2 regions of the Halomonas sp. MES3-P3E genome follow, and region 2 is predicted to be linked to the other one. Evidence: predicted binding sites of a transcription regulator. Region 2 holds the regulator's gene; the other holds the start of a gene.
The links. The regulator FliA, encoded in region 2, starts transcription of late flagellar genes. The targets are predictions, from matches to a motif close to CTAAAGTTNNNNNNNNNNCNGCCGATA.
Positions count from the first base shown of each region.

Region 1: a site for FliA is predicted at 1,534-1,560, ahead of fliD (flagellar filament capping protein FliD). Genes of this name have one in related genera too.

Region 1 is NZ_PJBT01000028.1:817-10,451, reverse strand. Features, by position in the region: gene CXF87_RS09160 (UDP-glucose dehydrogenase family protein) at 132-1,460, shown strand; gene fliD (flagellar filament capping protein FliD) at 1,715-3,067, shown strand; gene fliD (flagellar filament capping protein FliD) at 3,267-4,652, shown strand; gene CXF87_RS09145 (Rpn family recombination-promoting nuclease/putative transposase) at 4,795-5,775, shown strand; gene CXF87_RS09140 (cell division protein ZipA C-terminal FtsZ-binding domain-containing protein) at 6,004-6,585, opposite strand; gene CXF87_RS21935 (flagellin N-terminal helical domain-containing protein) at 6,818-7,015, shown strand; gene CXF87_RS21745 (hypothetical protein) at 7,409-7,726, shown strand; gene CXF87_RS22325 (flagellin) at 7,736-8,395, shown strand; partial or broken gene CXF87_RS09125 (O-linked N-acetylglucosamine transferase, SPINDLY family protein) at 8,556-9,635, shown strand, end outside.
Region 2 is NZ_PJBT01000019.1:1,974-11,608, reverse strand. Features, by position in the region: gene flhA (flagellar biosynthesis protein FlhA) at 1-70, shown strand, start outside; gene flhF (flagellar biosynthesis protein FlhF) at 127-2,355, shown strand; gene CXF87_RS05600 (hypothetical protein) at 2,352-2,927, shown strand; gene CXF87_RS05595 (flagellar protein FlhE) at 2,953-3,381, shown strand; gene CXF87_RS05590 (RNA polymerase sigma factor FliA) at 3,408-4,109, shown strand; gene CXF87_RS05585 (motility protein A) at 4,151-4,972, shown strand; gene CXF87_RS05580 (OmpA/MotB family protein) at 4,978-5,649, shown strand; gene CXF87_RS05575 (sensor domain-containing diguanylate cyclase) at 5,678-7,684, shown strand; gene CXF87_RS05570 (hypothetical protein) at 7,696-8,220, opposite strand; gene CXF87_RS05565 (adenosylcobalamin-dependent ribonucleoside-diphosphate reductase) at 8,526-9,635, shown strand, end outside.

The DNA.
Region 1 (9,635 bases), on a different contig from region 2:
AGCGCATTATAGACTAAGGGCGATGTTAGACCAAGGTCTATAATCCGCGCGAGCATTCGTGCGCTAGCGCTCATCAACCGCAAGCCAATGTGCTACGCTCGCTGCCACGTACCTTAGTGAGTCAATGTGTCATGCATATCAGTGTATTCGGAACCGGCTATGTCGGCCTTGTCGCGGGCGCTTGTTTAGCCGATGTGGGCCATCAAGTCACCTGTATGGATGTTAACGCCGAGCGGATTGCGCAGCTTAATGCGGGCGACGTACCGATTTTTGAGCCAGGGCTTAGCACTATCGTTACCCACAACGTAGCCGCAGGGCGCTTACGCTTTACGACCGATGCGGCTCAAGCCGTAGCGGAGGGCGAGTTGTTATTTATCGCCGTGGGCACACCGCCCGATGAAGACGGCAGTGCCGACCTACGTTATGTGCTGGAAGTGGCGCGCACCATTGGCCAGCATATGGATAGCTACAAGTTGGTGATTGATAAGTCGACCGTACCGGTGGGAACTGCCGAAAAAGTTCACGCCGCTATTAGCGAGGTGCTTGAACAGCGCGGCGTCTCTCACGCCTTTGACGTTTGCTCCAACCCGGAGTTTATGAAAGAAGGGGCGGCGATTGAAGATTTTACCCGTGGCGCACGCATTATTGTCGGCACGGAAAGCGAGCGGGTGAAAGCGCGGATGCAAGAGTGCTACGCCCCCTACAATCGCAACCACGAAAAACTGATGTTTATGAGCGTGCGGGCCGCCGAGCTGACCAAATACGCCGCCAACGCCATGCTCGCGACCAAAATCAGCTTTATGAACGAGATCGCCAACCTTGCAGAACGGCTGGAAGTGGATGTCGAAGACGTGCGCCGAGGCATTGGCAGCGACCCACGCATTGGCTACCACTTTATCTACCCAGGCTGTGGCTACGGCGGCTCCTGCTTCCCCAAAGATGTTCAGGCGTTAGAGCGTGCCGCGCGCCAGTTAGGCTATACGCCGGAACTGCTTAGCGCCGTCGAAGCGGTTAATTTGCGCCAAAAGCAGACCCTATTCACAAAACTGCAAGATAACTTAGGCAATCTAAGTGGCAAGACCATCGCGGTGTGGGGGTTGGCGTTTAAACCCAACACCGATGATATGCGCGAAGCCCCAAGCCGCACCTTGATGGAAGCACTCTGGCAAGCGGGCGCGAAGGTGCAAGCGTTTGACCCAGAAGCAATGGCGGAATGCCGCCGCATTTATGGCGAGCGGGATGACCTGATGCTGGCGGGCGACCGGATTCAAGCCGTGAAAGGCGCCGATGCCCTGGTGATTTGCACCGAATGGAAAGAGTTTCGCAGTGTCGACTTCACCTGGCTAGCTGAGCAGCTAGCCGACAACGTCGTTATCGATGGGCGAAATTTGTACACGCCCGAAGCCGTGGAAGAGGCAGGGCTGCGTTACATTGGGGTAGGGCGCAGAAGCCGTGGCTAGGCGGATAAATTTAAATTAAGAAGATGTGCTTTACCTTCGGTTACTTTTTGACACGCAGTAAAGGCGACAAATCCTTAAGTTAGTTGTTAAATAGCCGAAGGTTTAATTAGTAAATTGATAGATTTTCAGACACGACAGGCGTTGCGCGATAAGTTTTGCACGAGAGATTCTGCACGATAAGTTTTGCAAGACAGGTTTCTGCAGTGGCAGCGCAAGCATAAACGTCACGACGTTATAAAAAAGGACGGTACAGCATGGCTTCCATTTCATCACTCGGTATTGGCTCAGGCCTCGACCTCAACGGTTTATTAGATCAATTGAAAGAGGCCGAGGAAGAGAAGCTGGTGCCGATTATTGAGCAGCAGGAAACTCAGAAGGCTAAAATTTCCGCCTACGGCCAGCTGCAAAGCGCGCTTTCAGCGTTTCAAGATTCCGCTGATGCGCTCAATGACAGCGCACTTTACGAGAGCCTTTCGACCAACGTGGGTGGAGAAGCGATCACCGCTACCGCCGATGCAGAAGCGCAGCCGGGCAGCTACAACGTAAGCGTTGATAAATTAGCGACCGCTGGAACACTGGCCACGGGCCGTGTTGATGCACCGGATGTTCAGCTTGTCGATACTGATACGACTTTAACATTAAATTTCACAGGCCAAGATCAAGGCAGCGTTGATATCAGCGTTACGCAGGGCGATAGCCTGGAAGACATCCGTGATGCCATTAACGCTAGGGAAGATAGCGGTGTTTCTGCGTCAGTGATCAACGATGGCGAAGGTTACCGTTTGGCTCTGAGTTCGTCAGAAACCGGTACTGAAGCGTCGATTGCAAGCAGCAATTTCAATGATGTTATCAATGTTACCCCCACGGATGTTGAAATCACCCAGGGCGGGCAAGATGCCGCGCTAAACGTTAATGGCATCGCGATCACCAGCCCTACTAACCAGGTTGAAGGCGCTATTCAGGGCGTAACGCTGAACCTTCAAGAAGAAGGCGAGAGCACGGTTAAAATAGAGCAGGACACACTCGCCGTACGCGAAGCCGTGACTAGCTTTGTGGATGCCTATAATGACCTAAAAGGCACCATGGGTGAGTTAACCAGTTTTGACGCTGAAACCGGTGCGGCAGGCGAATTGCTAGGCGATAGCGCCGTACGTACCGTTGAATCACGCATGCGCAGTGTGCTCAGTGGTGCTGTGGAAGGTGAGTTTTCAATGCTCAGTGATATCGGCATTTCACTGCAGACAGATGGCACGTTAGAAATCGATTCTGACGAACTTGATAACGCTATTTCCAGTAACCAAGATGCGCTATCAGCCTTTTTTGTAGGTAGTTCAGATGAAACCGGTATGGCGGGGCAGGTTAATACGATGGTTGAGCAATTGCTCAGCACCAATGGGACTGTTACTGGGGCGATAACGGGGGCGGAAAATCGCTCAGAATCGCTCGTTGAACGTTACACCCGCACGGAGCAATCCATTGATCAAACCATCTCGCGTTATCGCTCGCAATTTGGCCAATTAGATGGAATTATTGCGCAAATGAACCAAACGAGCAGCTACCTCACTCAGCAGTTCGATGCCTTAGACGCCCAGCTAGGTCGTGATTGATATTGACCGCTAGAAATTGACGTTTCCGACGCCTGCGTAAGCAGGCGTTTTTGTTGATAAAAACAAAATAGCCCAGCTAGCGGAAGAAAAAGCGCTAAAGTTGCCCTCTGTTCAGTCGATAAGCTAATTATCAAACTTTCTAGCGCAAACGATGCGCGTAATGTATTTGGTTTAGCCTTTTCACTGAGGAACATCCAGTATGGCGACAATAACCTCCCTTGGCGTTGGTTCGGGTCTTGACCTGACCGGCCTGTTGGATCAACTACAGGATGCGGAGCGTGGCAAGCTCGCCCCCATCACGCTGCAAAAAGAGCAACAGCAAGCCAAAATTTCAGCCTACGGCCAACTGCAAACTTCGCTCGATGCGTTTCAAGATGCAGTAGCCAAAATCAATGACCCAAAGCTCTATCAAAGCCTTTCCGCTAATGTTCGTGGTGATAGTATTACCGCCACGACCACAGCGAGTGCGCTACCGGGTAGTTACCGGGTAGAGGTTAGTCAGTTAGCGACCTCGGGCACGCTCGCCTCCGCGCGTGTCGATACAAAGGATCAACCGCTCGACCTGCAAGGTGCCACCGCGCTCAAACTCACGTTTGGCAATGGCGATTCGGTAGATATTGCTGTCGCAGCAGACAGTACGCTAAGTGAGATTCGTGATTCGATTAACGCCAACAAAGAATCAGGCGTTAACGCGACTATTATCAACGATGGCGAAGGCTACCGGCTGGCGCTAAGTTCCAAAGCTACCGGTGTCGACGCCTCTATTGACAGTTTTAGCTTTGTAGATGCTGCAGTAACCGGCCCATTCGGTGAAGCGACAGAAGCTGGGGCCAAGCAACAAGGGCAGGATGCGGCGTTAACCGTTAATGGCATTACGATTAGCAGCGCCAAGAACCAGATTGAAGGCGCTATTCAAGGCGTGACGCTCAACCTTGCTGAACTCAGTATTGCAGAAGGCGAAACTGCTTCTAGCACGGTTAATATTGAGCGTGACACGCTAAAACAACGCGAAGCGATTAACGGTTTTGTAAAAGCGTTTAACGAGTTAAAAGGCACCATTGGCACGCTGACAGCGTTTGACAGCGAGAGTGGCAGTGCAGCGGAGCTATTAGGCGACAGCACAGTGCGTACCATTGAGTCCCGCCTACGTAGCGTATTAACAGGGGGTGTGGAAGGAGGCGAGTTATCCACTTTGAGCCAATTAGGGATTACGCTGCAGCGCGACGGCACGTTAGAAGCAGATGACGACAAGCTAAGCGATTTGGTAGCCAATAATCCACAGGCGCTCAGTGACTTTTTTGCCGGTGACGAAGATGCGGGCGGCCTAGCGGGCAAGCTCGAAGCATCCATTGGGCAAATGCTGGGTGATAGCGGTGTGCTGAAGGGCGCGATCACAGGTGCGGAAAATCAAGTAAAAAGCCTGGATACTCGCTATGAGCGCATGGAAAAAAGTATCGAAAGTACGATCTCTCGTTACCGTAGCCAGTTCAGCCAGCTCGATGTAATGATCGCGCAAATGAACAGTACAAGCTCGTACCTCACACAGCAGTTCGATGCGCTGGATGCACAGCTGGGGCGCGATTAATAGCAGTCATTAGAGCGGCCTAACGGCCGTTTCTAACACAGCAAAGTAGTTTTATCATTGCGTGCGCCTTGCTACACACCTTGCAAAGATGCCCAGTAAAATACTGTCATGCTAAGATAAGTGAGACCCGAAAGGAGGGCGCATGGCGAATCACTACGATACTGGCTATAAAGAGCTCTTCAGCTACCCCGAGTTTGTCCAGCAACTGATAGAAGGTTTTGCACCGCTAGAAATCGCCGAATTAATGGATTTCAGTACATTGCAGCTACACAGCGGGAATTACATTACCCCGCTGTTTGAAGAAAAATTTGAAGACCTGGTATGGTCCGTGCAGGTAAATTGGCAAGGGGTTACCCAAGAAGTCTACCTTTACCTACTGCTAGAGTTTCAATCCACCGTAGACCGCACTATGCCCATTCGGCTTATGCACTATGTGGCCTGCTTTTATGATCATCTGTTAAAAACGAAAGCCACCACACCAAGTAAAGGCTTGCCGCCTATTTTTCCTATTGTGTTGTATAACGGTACTGAGCGCTGGACGGCTAAGCACGATGTATATGAGATGGTGCAGCCGGAACCGCCCGCTTTCTTGCAACCCTACCAACCGCATCTACGCTATTATTTAATTGATGAAGGCGCTTATAGTGGTGAGGAACTGGCGCAGCGTCATAGTGCTCTAAGTGGTGTGTTTGAAATAGAAAAGGCCTCGGTAGACCACACTTCGCTACAGCAAGCCGTGGATAGGATCGTCGGCATCATCCAAAATGATGCTAATAAAGAGCGGATCGATAAGATTCTAACCCGCTGGCTAAAGCGCCACCTGCAACAGCTGAATGCCGGTATCAACCTGGATCAGTTACATAGCTTAGTGGAGGACAAAGACATGCTGGCAGAAAATTTAGAAAACTGGCGTCAAAAAGAGCGGCAGGAAGGTCGGCAGGAAGGCCGCAATGAAGGCCGTCAAGAGGGTCGCCAAGAAGCTGAACTGCGTGCGCTAGAAAGCAAACGTCATGCGGTGCGTAAACTTATCGCCTTGACCGAAATGAATGACCAGCTGATCGCAGAAATTGAAGAACTACCCGTTGAGGAAGTAGAAAAGCTACGTGCTGAAACCCAACACTGAGTGGGAACAGCGCTGTCTATGTTATCGCGAACGCAGCGATCTCAGCCTTACCCAGCCGCCGCTTGAGATTGCCGTGTCGCTGCGTTTTTTGCACAGGCATTCAGCGCAGTAGGGATTCGGGGGAGTTTAGTACTTCTTGTGTCATGGTCAGAAAGGCAGTAGCAAAGCAAGCTGCGTTAATACTGCCGGTAAGGTAGTTCGCCCGACTATAGTTTACTTACCCTCTTGTTACATGGCTGCCAGCGCATCTTCCGTAATGGGGTTGCGTTTAGCATCAAGGATTTGGCCACCCAACGCCGCAACTTCACGAGTAAAGGTGATTAAGTCATCTGGGTTACGTGAAACTTTGCGTGCATTCAAAAAGCGGATCAAGATCGAAACTCCCTGCACCGGCGTGTGTTCGCCTTCTTGATGCAGCGGCGGTAGTTTACCCGGCGAGGTGGCGCTGGCCACCATCAATGGGTAACCCTGAGGCCCTGGCGGAAGGTGGAAGGCACCCAGCTCTATCTCGTAAAATGCGTTTTTCGCGTTTAACATCTCTCCCAACGCTTGATTAATCGCTTGGCTAGGGGCATCAAACACCACGAACAAGCACTGCTGAGTAGGTTTTTTGTTCTGTTGATGGGATTTTTTGCGCAGGCTTTGATGCGAGGGAGCGTCTGCTTGTACCACCGGCGAGGCTGTCGCCTTGGAAGGCGAAGTCGAGCCGTTACGTGGGGCGATCACTACCTTATAAAACAGCACAACGCTCACTAGCCCTAACACAATAGCGACGCCAGCCAGTAGTAGCGGGAGGAGTAAAGAAGTCATGGGTTGTCCTTTCGTGCTTTTGGATGATATTACGATACGCTCCTACGCATAAGAAAGCAGTGGCTTGACTAAATTACTCAGCCCAGCCTTTCGTACGATCACCAAAAATTACATAAATTTTTACTACTTTCCCTAAAGATTCTCCTCGCGGTGCCGTTAATTAATATAACGGCACACACAGTGGCCGAAAGCAGGCCTCAGGGCCAGTGTCCAAAGCAAGGAGTATCACACCATGTCAGTGATCAATACCAACATCACATCGATGATCGGCCAGCAAAACCTGAGCAAGTCTCAGAATGATCTGCAGACTTCTATGGAACGCTTGAGCTCTGGCCTGCGCATTAACAGCCAGATCACCGGTCTAGCTACTGCCCAGACAACGGAAGGTGGCTTAAACCAGGTTAACGAAAACTTACAACGGCACAAATAGCGAAGACGATTTACAGTCTATCCAAGATGAAGTTAACCGTATTTCAGAAGAAACTGACTTTAACGGTACGCGCGTATTATCTGAAAGTTCAGAACCGCTTCAAATCCAAGTGGGTGCGGAAGATGGCCAAACCATCTCAGTGAACCTAGAGACCACTAACAGCAGTACGCTAGGTGTAGCTTCCTTTGATGTCCGCAATATGCTGTCAAGCACTAGTTTCTCTGCGGTTAGCGAAATTGAGCTAGACGGGGCTGTTGTCGATAATCGTACTTTATCCGCTGTTAATACGTTTACTCCAGGTACAGGTGCGGTTGGATCTAACATTACGGCTGATGGTGTCTTCCAGGTCGATGCAAGTGCAACCACTGCAGTGGGCTCAGATTTCGCTGTGCGTTGCAGCAAAATGACACCTCTGGTGAAGGCGCTGATGGTGCACCTGTAACATCCATTACTGAGTCAATTGGTGTAACGAATGCAAGCACAGATATTACTGGATTAACGGGTGTTGATGTTACTCCTGCAGGGACTAGCGTAGCTACTACTGGCTTTTTCGGAGCAACTGCAGGCGACGTTGAACTATTTGCTCGTGAAGATGTGGCGAATGGATATGCTGTTGATGTAACTGTAGCTCCGCGGCTGACCTGCAAGCTACCCAGGTTGCTTTATCCAACATTGAAAATCCGGGTGCTGGCAACGGTGTTACGGATATAAATTATTCTGTTGCAGCACCAGCAGCCGGCGATAATCTCTACAACATCGAAGCTGATGGTGGAAATGGCGCCAACGCCGAAGGAATATACAGGAGCTGCCGATTTTGCTGTAAAGGCAGATGATGGTCAGTACTACGCTGGTACGCTAGATGAAGAAACCGGTGAAGTATCTTGGGATTCTAGTTCTACAGCGCTGGCATCTACTGATGTGAATGTAGCGGGTGGCGCGCAAACGCAAGCAGTAATTTCTTCAGTTGAAACCGTAGCAGATGTGCCAGAAGGTAGCTATGTCCTTCAAGGCCAGGATGAGTTTGGTAACGATGCAACCTATGAAGCTGATGTCCAAGTCAATCAGACGTCAGGCACTATTACTAGCATTTCTATTGCCCAAGACGCCGATGGTAAAGATGTTCAGCTTACCGTTGATGCCCTGAGCACCCTGGACAACGCACTTAGCCAGATCGACTCTTTCCGTTCAGACCTGGGTGCCGTACAGAATCGCTTTGAGGATGCTATCACCAACCTAAGTACTAACGAGACTAACCTTTCCGCTGCGCGCTCACGCATCGAAGATGCTGACTATGCAATGGAAGTAGCCGATATGACGCGTGCTCAGATCCTGCAGCAGGCTAACCAGCTGCCGCAGAACGTCCTGTCTTTGTTGGGTTAATCTAAGGCGGTATCTCCTATCACCGCTTAACGAACCGGCCCTGTTGTGGGGTCGGTTTTTTATTTAAGCCGTTAGAATTTAGGACGTATCAAAACTGCCTGCTACTCAGGTAGTCTATAAATGAAGACAACCTAAACGATAATTATCCGTAGAGTTAACAATGGCTAAACCTTCTCGATCCAAAGCGCGCTATCCTCAACCGGGCATTAAACTTGCTAATAATGCTGTGCGGGAGCTCACAGTTGCGCAGGCAAAGCGGTTAACGAATAAAACACCCAGCGATGCAAATGCCTGGGTGCAGCTAGGAGTAGCCTATATTCGCGTAAATCAACACGCAGAAGCCATTGAGCCGTTCCAGCGAGCGGTAAACTTAAAAGAGGGAGCCGCGGATATTCACGCTTGGCTAGCAGCCGCCTACCAAGGATCAGGTGAGTTCTTATTGGCCAAGGAAAGCGCTCAGCACACGCTCACGTTAGATGAGTGTAATGTTCGGGCATTGATGATTCTTGCGATGATTGATCAGGATAATCATTTGTCTGCCAGTGCTTTGAAATGGTTAGAAAAAGCCGAAAATTACGAGCCTGAAAATGCGGATGTATTACATGCTAAGGCACGTGCGCTTTTTGGCCTGAATCGTTATGAAGAAGCGGAAATAATACTTGAAGATTTGACATGCCGTTACCCGAAAAACCTGGGGTACTGGAATGAACTGGGTGTTGTTCAACGCGAGCTGGGTGAGTTAGAAGCATCAGCGAATAGCTTCTATCAATCCATTAAGTATGGAGATAGTCCAACACCGTTTTCTAATTTGATTACTGGGTTTCATTACGACCCAGCCAAAAAGCAAAGCGATATAGCAGCCGTTTGTCGAGAGTGGCAACAGCGTTATGGCGTCCAGAACCCCCTCCCACGCCCTGTTCCCGATGACTTGTCGCCTACCCGAAAATTACGTATTGGGTTGTTTTCGGATGGGTTTCGTCAGCACCCTGTGGGCAACATGATTATTGCTGCTCTGGAAAGTACTCATCCAGAAGAAATGGAGTTTTACTTTTACTCCACAAATGTGAGCAGTGACGCTATCACTAAGCGCTTTCGCAAACTGGCAAGTCATTGGCAGGTAATTAAGTATCTAGATGATGCAGCGTTCAATCAGCAGGTGCGCGATGATAAAATTGATATCCTATTCGACTTAGCGGGCCACAATGCGGGAACGCGCTCAAAAGCTATTTCTATGCAGCCT
Region 2 (9,635 bases):
GTTGTCGCAAGCCGAGATTCCCGATGACCGTACATTAAGGGTCACCACCCTAGTCGGCGGGCGTTCGTAGCCACCTGCCGTGATAGGCTAGCGTTGACCATTTTCAGCATAGGCAAAGGGTAAGTCATGAGCGTTAGACGTTTCGTGGGAGCCAACAGTCGTGATGTGATGCGCCAAGTGCGCGAAGCGCTCGGTGAAGATGCCCTGATTGTGGCTAATCGGCGCACCGAAGGGGGCGTTGAGATTCTGGCCATGGCGGATGAAGCTATTGACCATTTTGAGCCTTCGCCAGAGTCACTTCCTCCAGAGCCGTCGTCTTCAGGGGCATCGTCCCCAGGGCTATCGTCTCCAGAACCATCGCCAGCGCCGCCAATGCAAGACTCCATGCAGGCAATGAGCGAGCGGTTATTGCGTGAGATGCAGGATATGCGTGAGCTGCTGGCAAGCAGCGCACCCGCAAAAGCGGCTGCCTACCAGCCGCCGCTAGCAACGGGAACGGCCGCCCGCCTGCGCCAACTGCTATGGAACGTTGGTTTTAGCAGCGAGCTTGCCGATGAGCTACTGACAGGGCTTCCCGAACCGCTTGCCGCGTTAAATGCCGACAGCGAAGCGCCCCTGCAGTGGCTGCGACAGCAGCTGATCGAACGCCTTTGTGTGTTGAGCGATGAAGCCAGCTTTTTCGACCAAACCGGTATCGTTGCGTTGGTGGGCCCCACGGGGGTAGGCAAAACCACCACCACGGCTAAATTGGCCGCGCGTTTTGTGATGCGCCACGGTACCCGCCCCGTTGCCTTGGTGACTACCGATAGCTTTCGTATTGGTGCCCACGAGCAGCTACGCATCTATGCGCGTTTGCTGGACACGCCCATGTACGCGCTGGATGCCGAGCAACCCATCGACGATTTACTGGGCCGCTTGCAGGGCAAGCAGTGGGTGATTATCGACACCGTAGGCATGAGCCAGCGTGACCAGCGGGTGATTGAGCAGATTGCCCACCTGCAAGGGGGACGCTCGCGAGTGCGCCTGGTGCTACTGCTCAATGCCGCCAGCCAGCCGGAAACCCTCGAAGAGGTCGTGCTGCGTTATCGTCAGGCTGCCCGTGCGGCGGGGGCAGAGTTAGACGATTGTATTATTACTAAACAGGATGAAGCGGGGCGCCTCGCGCCGGTGCTCGACATTGTGATGCGCCACGGGATGCGTGTGCTGTTTGGTTCAAATGGTCAGCAGGTGCCTGAAGATATGGCCATTGCTTCCCCTGAAGCACTCGTGGATCAAGCGCTAAGTACGGCAACGCCGCAGCGCGAACAGGTACAAAGCGCTGACGCCCCCATGGGGATGCCGCGCTGGTCGCGGGATGTACTCGGGCAAGGGCGCCGCTTGTCGTCGCTACTGGCGCGGCTGCGCCAACGCGTGACGGGATTTACGGAATTAGAAGCGATCTGGGATTTAGCGTCACTCCCAAGCCGACTGCAGGAAGAGCGTTTGGACGCATTGCTCGCCCACTATCCCGCCGTGAATACGACGTTGGGTATGGCGTGGTCAGCTCGGCGGAATGAGCGCGGCTGCGACTGGGCAATGCCCGATATTGGCCTGGACACAGAGGGCGCTTGGCTGGCGCTACCCTGGTTACAGCATCGCCATGCTGCTGGGTGGCAGCCGCGCTTAGCCGCGCTGACGGAATCAAGCGGCGTCGCGGTGCATTTATTGCCGCGCTTACCCGAGCCTGATGCGTTGGCGTGGTTGGAAGCCGAGCATTTGACCTGGGTCAGCCAAGTATCCCCTAGTCATCGGGTACGCTTTCACCACGAGCGCCAGTCCATTCGTCAGCTGTTTAATGACAGCGTGCTGACGCACCAAGTGGGCGTTCGTTTTCGTGGTCAATCCGTGCAGCTGTGGACCGCCTACGCCGAAGTAGAGGATGCGACGGGTTATGCCCTGCTTGCTTGGTACGGTGAAGTGCGTGATCCGGAAAGCGCCAAAGTGGTAGCGCGCCGCTACTGGCTTACCCCTGCTCGGCTGGGAGCCGAGGTGCTCTCGCTACTGTTAACACAACTTCAAAGCGATGGCTTAGCGGCATTAACACGCCGCGCTTGGCAGCAGTTAAAAGAGGCCGACAGCGGCGATGTTAATGCCGAAGTGCGCCTACTCATGGCCAGCGGCTTGGCATCCGTTGCCGGGCATCTTGATGTTGCCGATGATGAAGAGGCGCAAACGCTGCGCGGCGACCTGCTCAATTTATTAGGCACGAGCCGTCGGCGTCGCGATACTGGCATGCTTGATGCGCTGGTTTACGCGTTTATGGCCCGCGATGCGATTCGCCAAATGGGCAGTGTCAGCCGAGAGGGTGTGACGTGAGCGATCAAGATCAAGCTTCAGGGCTGCGTAAGTGGGCGAATCTGCAGCGCCAGCAGCAGGCGGAAGGGGCGGTTGATGTCGCGGCGGCCGAGCATGTGCCAGAACCAGAACAGAGCCCATCGTTATTAACGCCTACGGCTGCAGCAGTAGAAGCAGAAGCGCCTGAGGCGATAGCGCCACCCAGACCCAAAATTCCGCTTATAGTGGTTGGGCTGCCCGGTAGCGGTGCCTCTCAGGTAAACAAAGTCAAAGCACGTCTGGGGCAGTGGTCCACGTTAGGTCGAAGCTGGGCCGGTGACCCTGAAGACTGGGATGTGCATATCGTGGCGGCAGATACTGCTGACCTTGCTCAGTTACGCGCTCAGTACAGCCGTTGGGCACTATGGATCAATAGCGATGCCGATGCCTTTGCTGCCATGTACAGCACCTTGCGCCAGCTACAGGAACACGGTGGGCCGCGTCGTTTGCTAGCGCTTCATGAACCGCATTTGCCGCGCCAGGGATTGCTCGACAACTTGCGTGGTGCCGCCGAATACTACTTAAATATGGAACTACTGGTACTTGCACGATGAGCATACTCCGCCAAGGTGACTAAGCATGCTAAGCTTGCAATTAAGAAGGGCGCTGCCGCTGGTGGCGCTACTGCTAACAGGGTGGTTACTGGCAGGATTAACGGCGAGTGCCCAGGCCGCTACCGGCAGTTGGAGCACCCAGGTTCCTGGGCTGATGGTGGCGATGAGTGATCGGGCAAGCGCTAGCCAAAACGTTTCTCCGCCCGCTGCGGCGAATCTTCGGACAAAGCAGCTTGAGCGTATTCAGTGGCAGTTCAGCCATCCTCCCGGTGCGCTGTTAAACGCTTGGTTGTGCCATCCTGAGCAGTGCGTTGCGTTAACCGGCATGCGCGGGTCCACTACCGCATTGGCAGGACGGACGGCAGGTGTGCCATTGCATTTTCGTTTCGCCTTACGCCCAGGCCAACGGCCGGTTCGAGTGCAGGGGCTGCAAATGATTGTGAACTATCAGTGAAGGCTGTATAGCCGCGAGGCGAAAGGATGTACACAGCACAAGGTAGGATCAAACAGAGTGAGCTGTTGACGCAATATATGCCACTGGTACGACGTCAGGCCTTGACGCTTCAGGTCCGCTTACCAGCCAGCATTGAGCTCGATGACCTTATTCAAGCAGGGATGGTAGGGCTGCTGGAAGCGCTCGGTCGCTTTGATGCTACCCAAGGTGCGACCTTTGCGACCTTTGCCAGCCAACGAATTCGCGGTGCGATGATGGATGAATTGCGCACCCGCGATTGGCTGCCCCGCAGTGTGCGTCGTTCAGCGCGCGCAGTAGACAATGCCGTTCGCCAGTTAGAACAACAGCTGGGGCGAGCACCGGAAGAGAACGAAATCGCCCACCATCTTGAAATGCCGTTGAGTGAATACCAGCAGCTCCTCAATGACACCAACAGTGGCCAATTGCTGCCGTTTGAAGAGCTGGTGGCCGATGGCGGCGAGCCGGTCAGTAATGAACTGAGCAACTCACCGTTCGAGCAGTTGCTTGATGGCCAGCAGCGGCAAACGCTGATTGATGCGATTGACGCACTGCCAGAGCGTGAAAAACTGCTCATGGCACTGTATTACCAGGAAGAACTCAACCTCAAGGAAGTAGGGGCTGTGTTGGGCGTAACGGAATCACGCGTTTCTCAACTACACAGTCAGGCCGTCAGCCGTTTACGTGCGCGTTTACACGACTCGGCATAACACCTCTTTTTTACTCACTTGTGACCGGCAAGGAGCCGTGGATGAATCCTTCGACGCTGATAGGTATATTTGCCAGCATATTGCTGCTGGTCAGTGTACTGTTTTTGACCGCAGAGTCCCCTTCAAGCTTTATCAATTTGCCGGGCCTGGCCATTGTGGTGACTGGTACGTTGGCGGCTACCTTTATCAGCTATCCGCTGAGAGAAGTGCTCCGTGTGGTGCGGTTGGTGGGCCTAGTATTCCGGCGCGAAAACACCTATATGCGTGACGATATCCGGGAACTGGTCGATATGTCACGACTGTGGTTTAAAGGCGATGTGCGGGCGGTTGAGCGCGAGCTAGAGCATACCCGCAATCCGTTTTTACGCACCGGCATTCAACTGGTGATCGCCAACACCAAAGAGGACGAAATTTTTGACATGCTGCGCTGGCGCATTGCCCGCCTGAAAGCGCGTGAACAGGCTGAAGCACAAATATTTCGCACCATGGCTACCTATGCGCCTGCATTTGGCATGATCGGCACCCTGGTGGGGCTGGTGAACATGCTGGAAGTCATGGATGCTGGCGACCTGCAGGTCATTGGCCCACGCATGGCGGTGGCACTGCTGACCACCTTCTACGGCATTTTACTCGCCAATTTGGTGTTTAAGCCGATTGCAGTGAAGCTAGAGCGCCGGACCGAAGAGCGCTTGATTACCATGAACATGGTTTTGGAAGGCATCTCACTGATCACTAAGCGCCGTCTGCCCTCGTTCATTGAAGAGACCCTTAACTCGTTTGTGGCCAATTACCACGATGAAATTCGTGATAACAGCGTCAAACCAAGACCAGACTCCTCGGTTAGTTCGGCGGCGAAGGGATAGTTATCATGTTAGACCGTGATACCCGTCACGCCCTGGAAATACCGGTCTCGCCTGGGGAGGGCGAAGAGGGATGGCTAACCAGCTATCTTGATGTGCTGACGCTGCTCATCACGCTATTTGTCCTCTTGCTTTCACTGACGCCACCGGGGGGTGGTGAAGCGGCGGATACGGCTTTTATGCGCTCGGCTAGCGCTGTATCATCGCTGCCGCTAGCGTCACTTGCCACAGGTATACAGCCCCGCCACCAAGGGCTGCAGCCGCAGTTTTCCGGGCTCAATATTCCTGGAGTGAGCGTGTCGCAAGGGCGTGAAGGGGTCACACTGCGTATTGATAACAGCCTATTATTTTCCAGTGGCCAAGCAGTGTTGACGCCTCAAGGGCGCGGCGTGGTTGAAAGCCTTATCGATGTATTAGCCAGTTTTGACGGGCAGATTTCGGTGGAAGGTCATACCGATAGCGTACCCATTTCGACAGCGCGCTTTCCCTCTAATTGGGAGCTTTCATCCGCGCGGGCTATTGCCGTCGTGCGTCATTTAGAGCGCCAAGGGTTCAATATTTCTCATATGCGGGCCGTCGGCTATGCTGACACCCAACCCATGGAAACGAACGCAACCGCGGATGGCCGAGCGGCCAACCGGCGCGTAGAGCTGTTGTTGAGGCAGCAGGTCGAAGGGTGAATAGATTCTTGAGGCCACGCCTGTGTCCATGTACCGCCCGCTATTACAGTCGTTTGGTGCCCTGCTGGTTTTAGATGCCGATTGTCGGCGTATCCAAGCTACCAGCACAAATTTAACCCGCTTAACCGGCATTGAGTGCCCTGAAAACGGGGAGTTAAGTCTTGCCTGCGTGTTGGGCAAACGCCTTAGCCAGCGGGTACGCCGTGAGCTTCAGGGGCAGCAACGCTTGCCTGGGCCATTGGCGTTTATTCGCCCTAAGCACAGTAGCGTACGTTTTCAACTGCATGCTTACCGAGAGGATGAGCAAGTTATTGTTGAAATTGAGCCTCTCAATCCCCTCGGCAAGCGGCGTCTACTGGGGACGGTGAACGAACGGTTGATGCACTTGGCTGAAGCGACTCATCAAGAGGAGCTACTCGACTCCTTGGTACATGCTATACAACAGCTCACCGGCTATGATCGTGTCAGCGTGTGCCATTTCGATAGTGATTGGCATGGCTTAATGGTTGCCGAAGCGCAGGGAGAGCATTTGCCTCCGCTACTGGGCCAGCGCTTTCCCGCTAGTGACTTTCCTAGCACGTTGCGACTGAGCTATGAAAATCACCCTGTGCGGTTGATTGAAGACGTTAATGCTCCGCCTGAAACGCTGATGCCCGCTTGTTCCGCCACACGCTTAAGCGGCAGTTTTTTACGTGCCCCGGCTCCAGAAAGGCAGCGCTACCTAAAGCGCATGGGGGTGCGTGGTTCGCTGAGTTTAGCCATGCAAGGAGATACTGGCCTGTGGGGCTTGGTGTTTTGCCACTCGGCAAGCCCGCATTCAGTTGAGCCATCGGTACGCGATGCCGTACGCACCTTAGTGCAAATGGCCACGCAGCGCATGCTGTTACTGCGGGCGCGTCAAGAAGCGCGCTACTTACAGCGCGTACAGGATAGCTTGATATTGAGTGCACGAGCGCCCAGTGAGCCGCAGAGCCCCCAGCAGCTACTCCATGAGCAGGCGGCTACCTGGATGAAGCTGTTTCGCGCCCATGGCATCGTGCTTTGGGTGAATGGGGGCGCTTATCAAGCGGGCGTGACGCCTGCCCCGGAAGCTATAAGTCAGTTTGTGTTACGCCTCGAAAGAGCCCACGTACATAGCGGACCTTGGTGCACACGTGAGCTGGCCAAAGAGCCGTTAACCTGCTCGTTAGCCATGCCCGACCAGTGCGGCGCCTTGGCCGTCCCGCTACCGATGAACTCTACCCAGCGCGCATGGTTAATTTTCTTTCGCCCTGAGCAGGTAGAAACATTGTATTGGGCGATGCAGCCTTCGACTAGCCCTCAGCCAGCGTCGATAGTGACCCCGTCGGTTGCTTGGCATGAAGAGGTGGTGGGCAAAAGCGAAGCATGGCAGCGGGTAGAGCGCCTAGCGGCGGTCGATTTAGGTGAAGACCTGACGTTGGCGATTTCAGCCTATGAAATTAGCTCACTGAACATGCATTTGGAGCGAGAGCGGGAAGCCCTTGCCGAGGCAAATCAGCGGCTTGAGCAGCTAGCGCATTTCGATCCCTTAACCAAGGTGTGGAACCGTTACCGCATCGAGGAAGCGATCAATGCAGAGCTAGTGGCGGCCAAGCGCTACGCGGCTGCCTTTGCCCTGCTGCTATTTGATGTCGATAACTTCAAACAGATCAACGATGCCCACGGCCATAACGTTGGTGATGATGTGCTGGTGGCCTTGGCGCGCCTGGTGGAGAGTTCGTTGCGGGGCTGTGACCACTTAGGCCGCTGGGGGGGCGAGGAGTTTATTGTGCTGGCCACTCATTCAGACGTTGATGCCGCTATTGGTTTAGCCGAGCGCCTGCGCTCGCTGGTAGCAGAGCTACGCATTGCGGGCCTTGAGCAAACGATCACGGTGAGTATCGGCGTTGCCGTTTGGCAGTCGGGCGACAGCTGTAAAACCATCATTTCCCGGGCAGACGATGCGATGTACCGCGCTAAGCATGGCGGACGTAATCGCGTTGAAATGGCGCCTGAGCCTGTGATGCCGATCTAATCATTCACACCTTAATGGGTTCCGCTACCTTCACACTGGGTGAGCATCCGGTTAATCGCCGCGTCGGCGCCTTGCAGGCTAAAGGTCATATACCAAGGCTCGCGCTCTGCCTGGTCAAAACCGAGAAATAACTGCTCGCCCTGGCGCATGTCGGCCATCAGCGCCGTTAAGTCGCTTAAGTAAAAGTGGGCATAAAACCCGTCGTCGCCGCGTTCGGTTATAAACTCCGCCATGGTATCAATCACGGGCTGCTCATCAATGCGTAGCCTGGCGGGTACTAAGTTCACTGCACGGCTTTCACCTTGCTGCTGCTCAAGCGTCACGCGCATCTCCAGCCAGGGTAAATCACAAACGCCTGCGGTGGCGTTCAGGCTTAGGGTGGCATCAGAATAGCTGTGAGTTTCTATCGCCCGGTAGTGTCGTTCACTCCCCAATGACAGTGTCATCGACTGCCAATGTTCGTGGGTAGCCACGTCGTCGGTATTAAATGTGGCTGCGTTAGCCATGGACGTTGCGACCATCAATGAGACGACCATTGCCGCCGTAACGAATATAGGCGTTAGCATAGCGATTACCATTGAGGCGTGGAAACGCAGGGCGAGCGTCGCCGTGATGATGTGAGCCATGTAACCAAAATCCCTAGACGATTAACCGGAAAAACAGTCTATAGCGTGTTTGAGACTGTCAAAAGAGTAACGCGCTGATTTTTCTATATATGGTAGAAAATAGCTAAAAAAGTGCCTTATATGGTGGAAAGTCAAGTCTATACTTCACTCTGATGCCACGTATAATCGCCCCATTTAAGCGCTATATTCACCCCGTTGTGAAGGAGTTTTGCGACATGAGCACCGCTGCTAAGGCTATGAAGACCTCTAACGATGTCCCGATGCAGGCCCCTTCGCGGGAGATCTGGGATGCCAAGTACCGCCTCAAGGATCGTCATAGCCAGCCCGTCGACCAAGATGTCGGTGCTACGTTTGAGCGTGTTGCACGCGCCCTTGCAGCGGTGGAAGGAGACAAGGCAGAAGAGTGGTTGCCGAAATTTCGCTGGGCGCTGGAGCATGGCGCTATTCCTGCCGGTCGCATTCTCTCTAATGCGGGCGCAGAGGCTTACAAGCCAGCGGTAAGCCTGATCAACTGCACCGTCTCGCGCACCATTCGCGACTCCATGCGCGATATTCTCGACTCCGTCGTGGATGCGGGTATGACGCTAAAATCAGGGGCGGGTATCGGCTACGACTTCTCGACACTACGCTACAAAGGCGCGTTTGTGTTTGGTGCTGGCGCAGGCACCAATGGTCCGCTGGCGTTTATGGATATCTACGACAAGATGTGTTTCACCGTGGCTTCTGCCGGTGGCCGCCGTGGCGCCCAGATGGGTACCTTCGATGTGGGCCACCCGGATGTGCGTGAGTTTATCCAGGCGAAGCGCGAAGCGGGGCGCTTGCGTCAGTTTAACCTTAGCTTGCTGATCACCGACGAGTTTATGGAAGCGGTGAAAAACAATACCGACTGGCCGTTGGCCTTTCCACTGCACCCTGGTGAGAAAGAGGACGTTAAAGCGGAAGACTTGATCTACCGTGACTGGCCGGTAGTGGAAGAGGGCTACACGGTGGATGCCGAAGGCCGCGTCGCCTGCCGTATTGTGGAAGTGATCAAAGCGCGCGAATTATGGGACACCATCATGTCCTCCACCTATGACTACGCCGAGCCAGGTTTCATCCTGATCGACCAAGTCAATCGCATGAACAATAACTGGTTCTGCGAGGATATTCGCGCTACCAACCCCTGTGGCGAGCAGCCGCTGCCGCCGGAAGGTGCCTGCCTGCTGGGCTCCGTCAACCTGACCAAGTTCGTCATCGATCCCTTCGGCGCCGAACCACGCTTTGACTGGGAGCGTTACCGCAAGGTCGTCGCCATCTTTACCCGCATGCTCGATAACGTGGTGGAA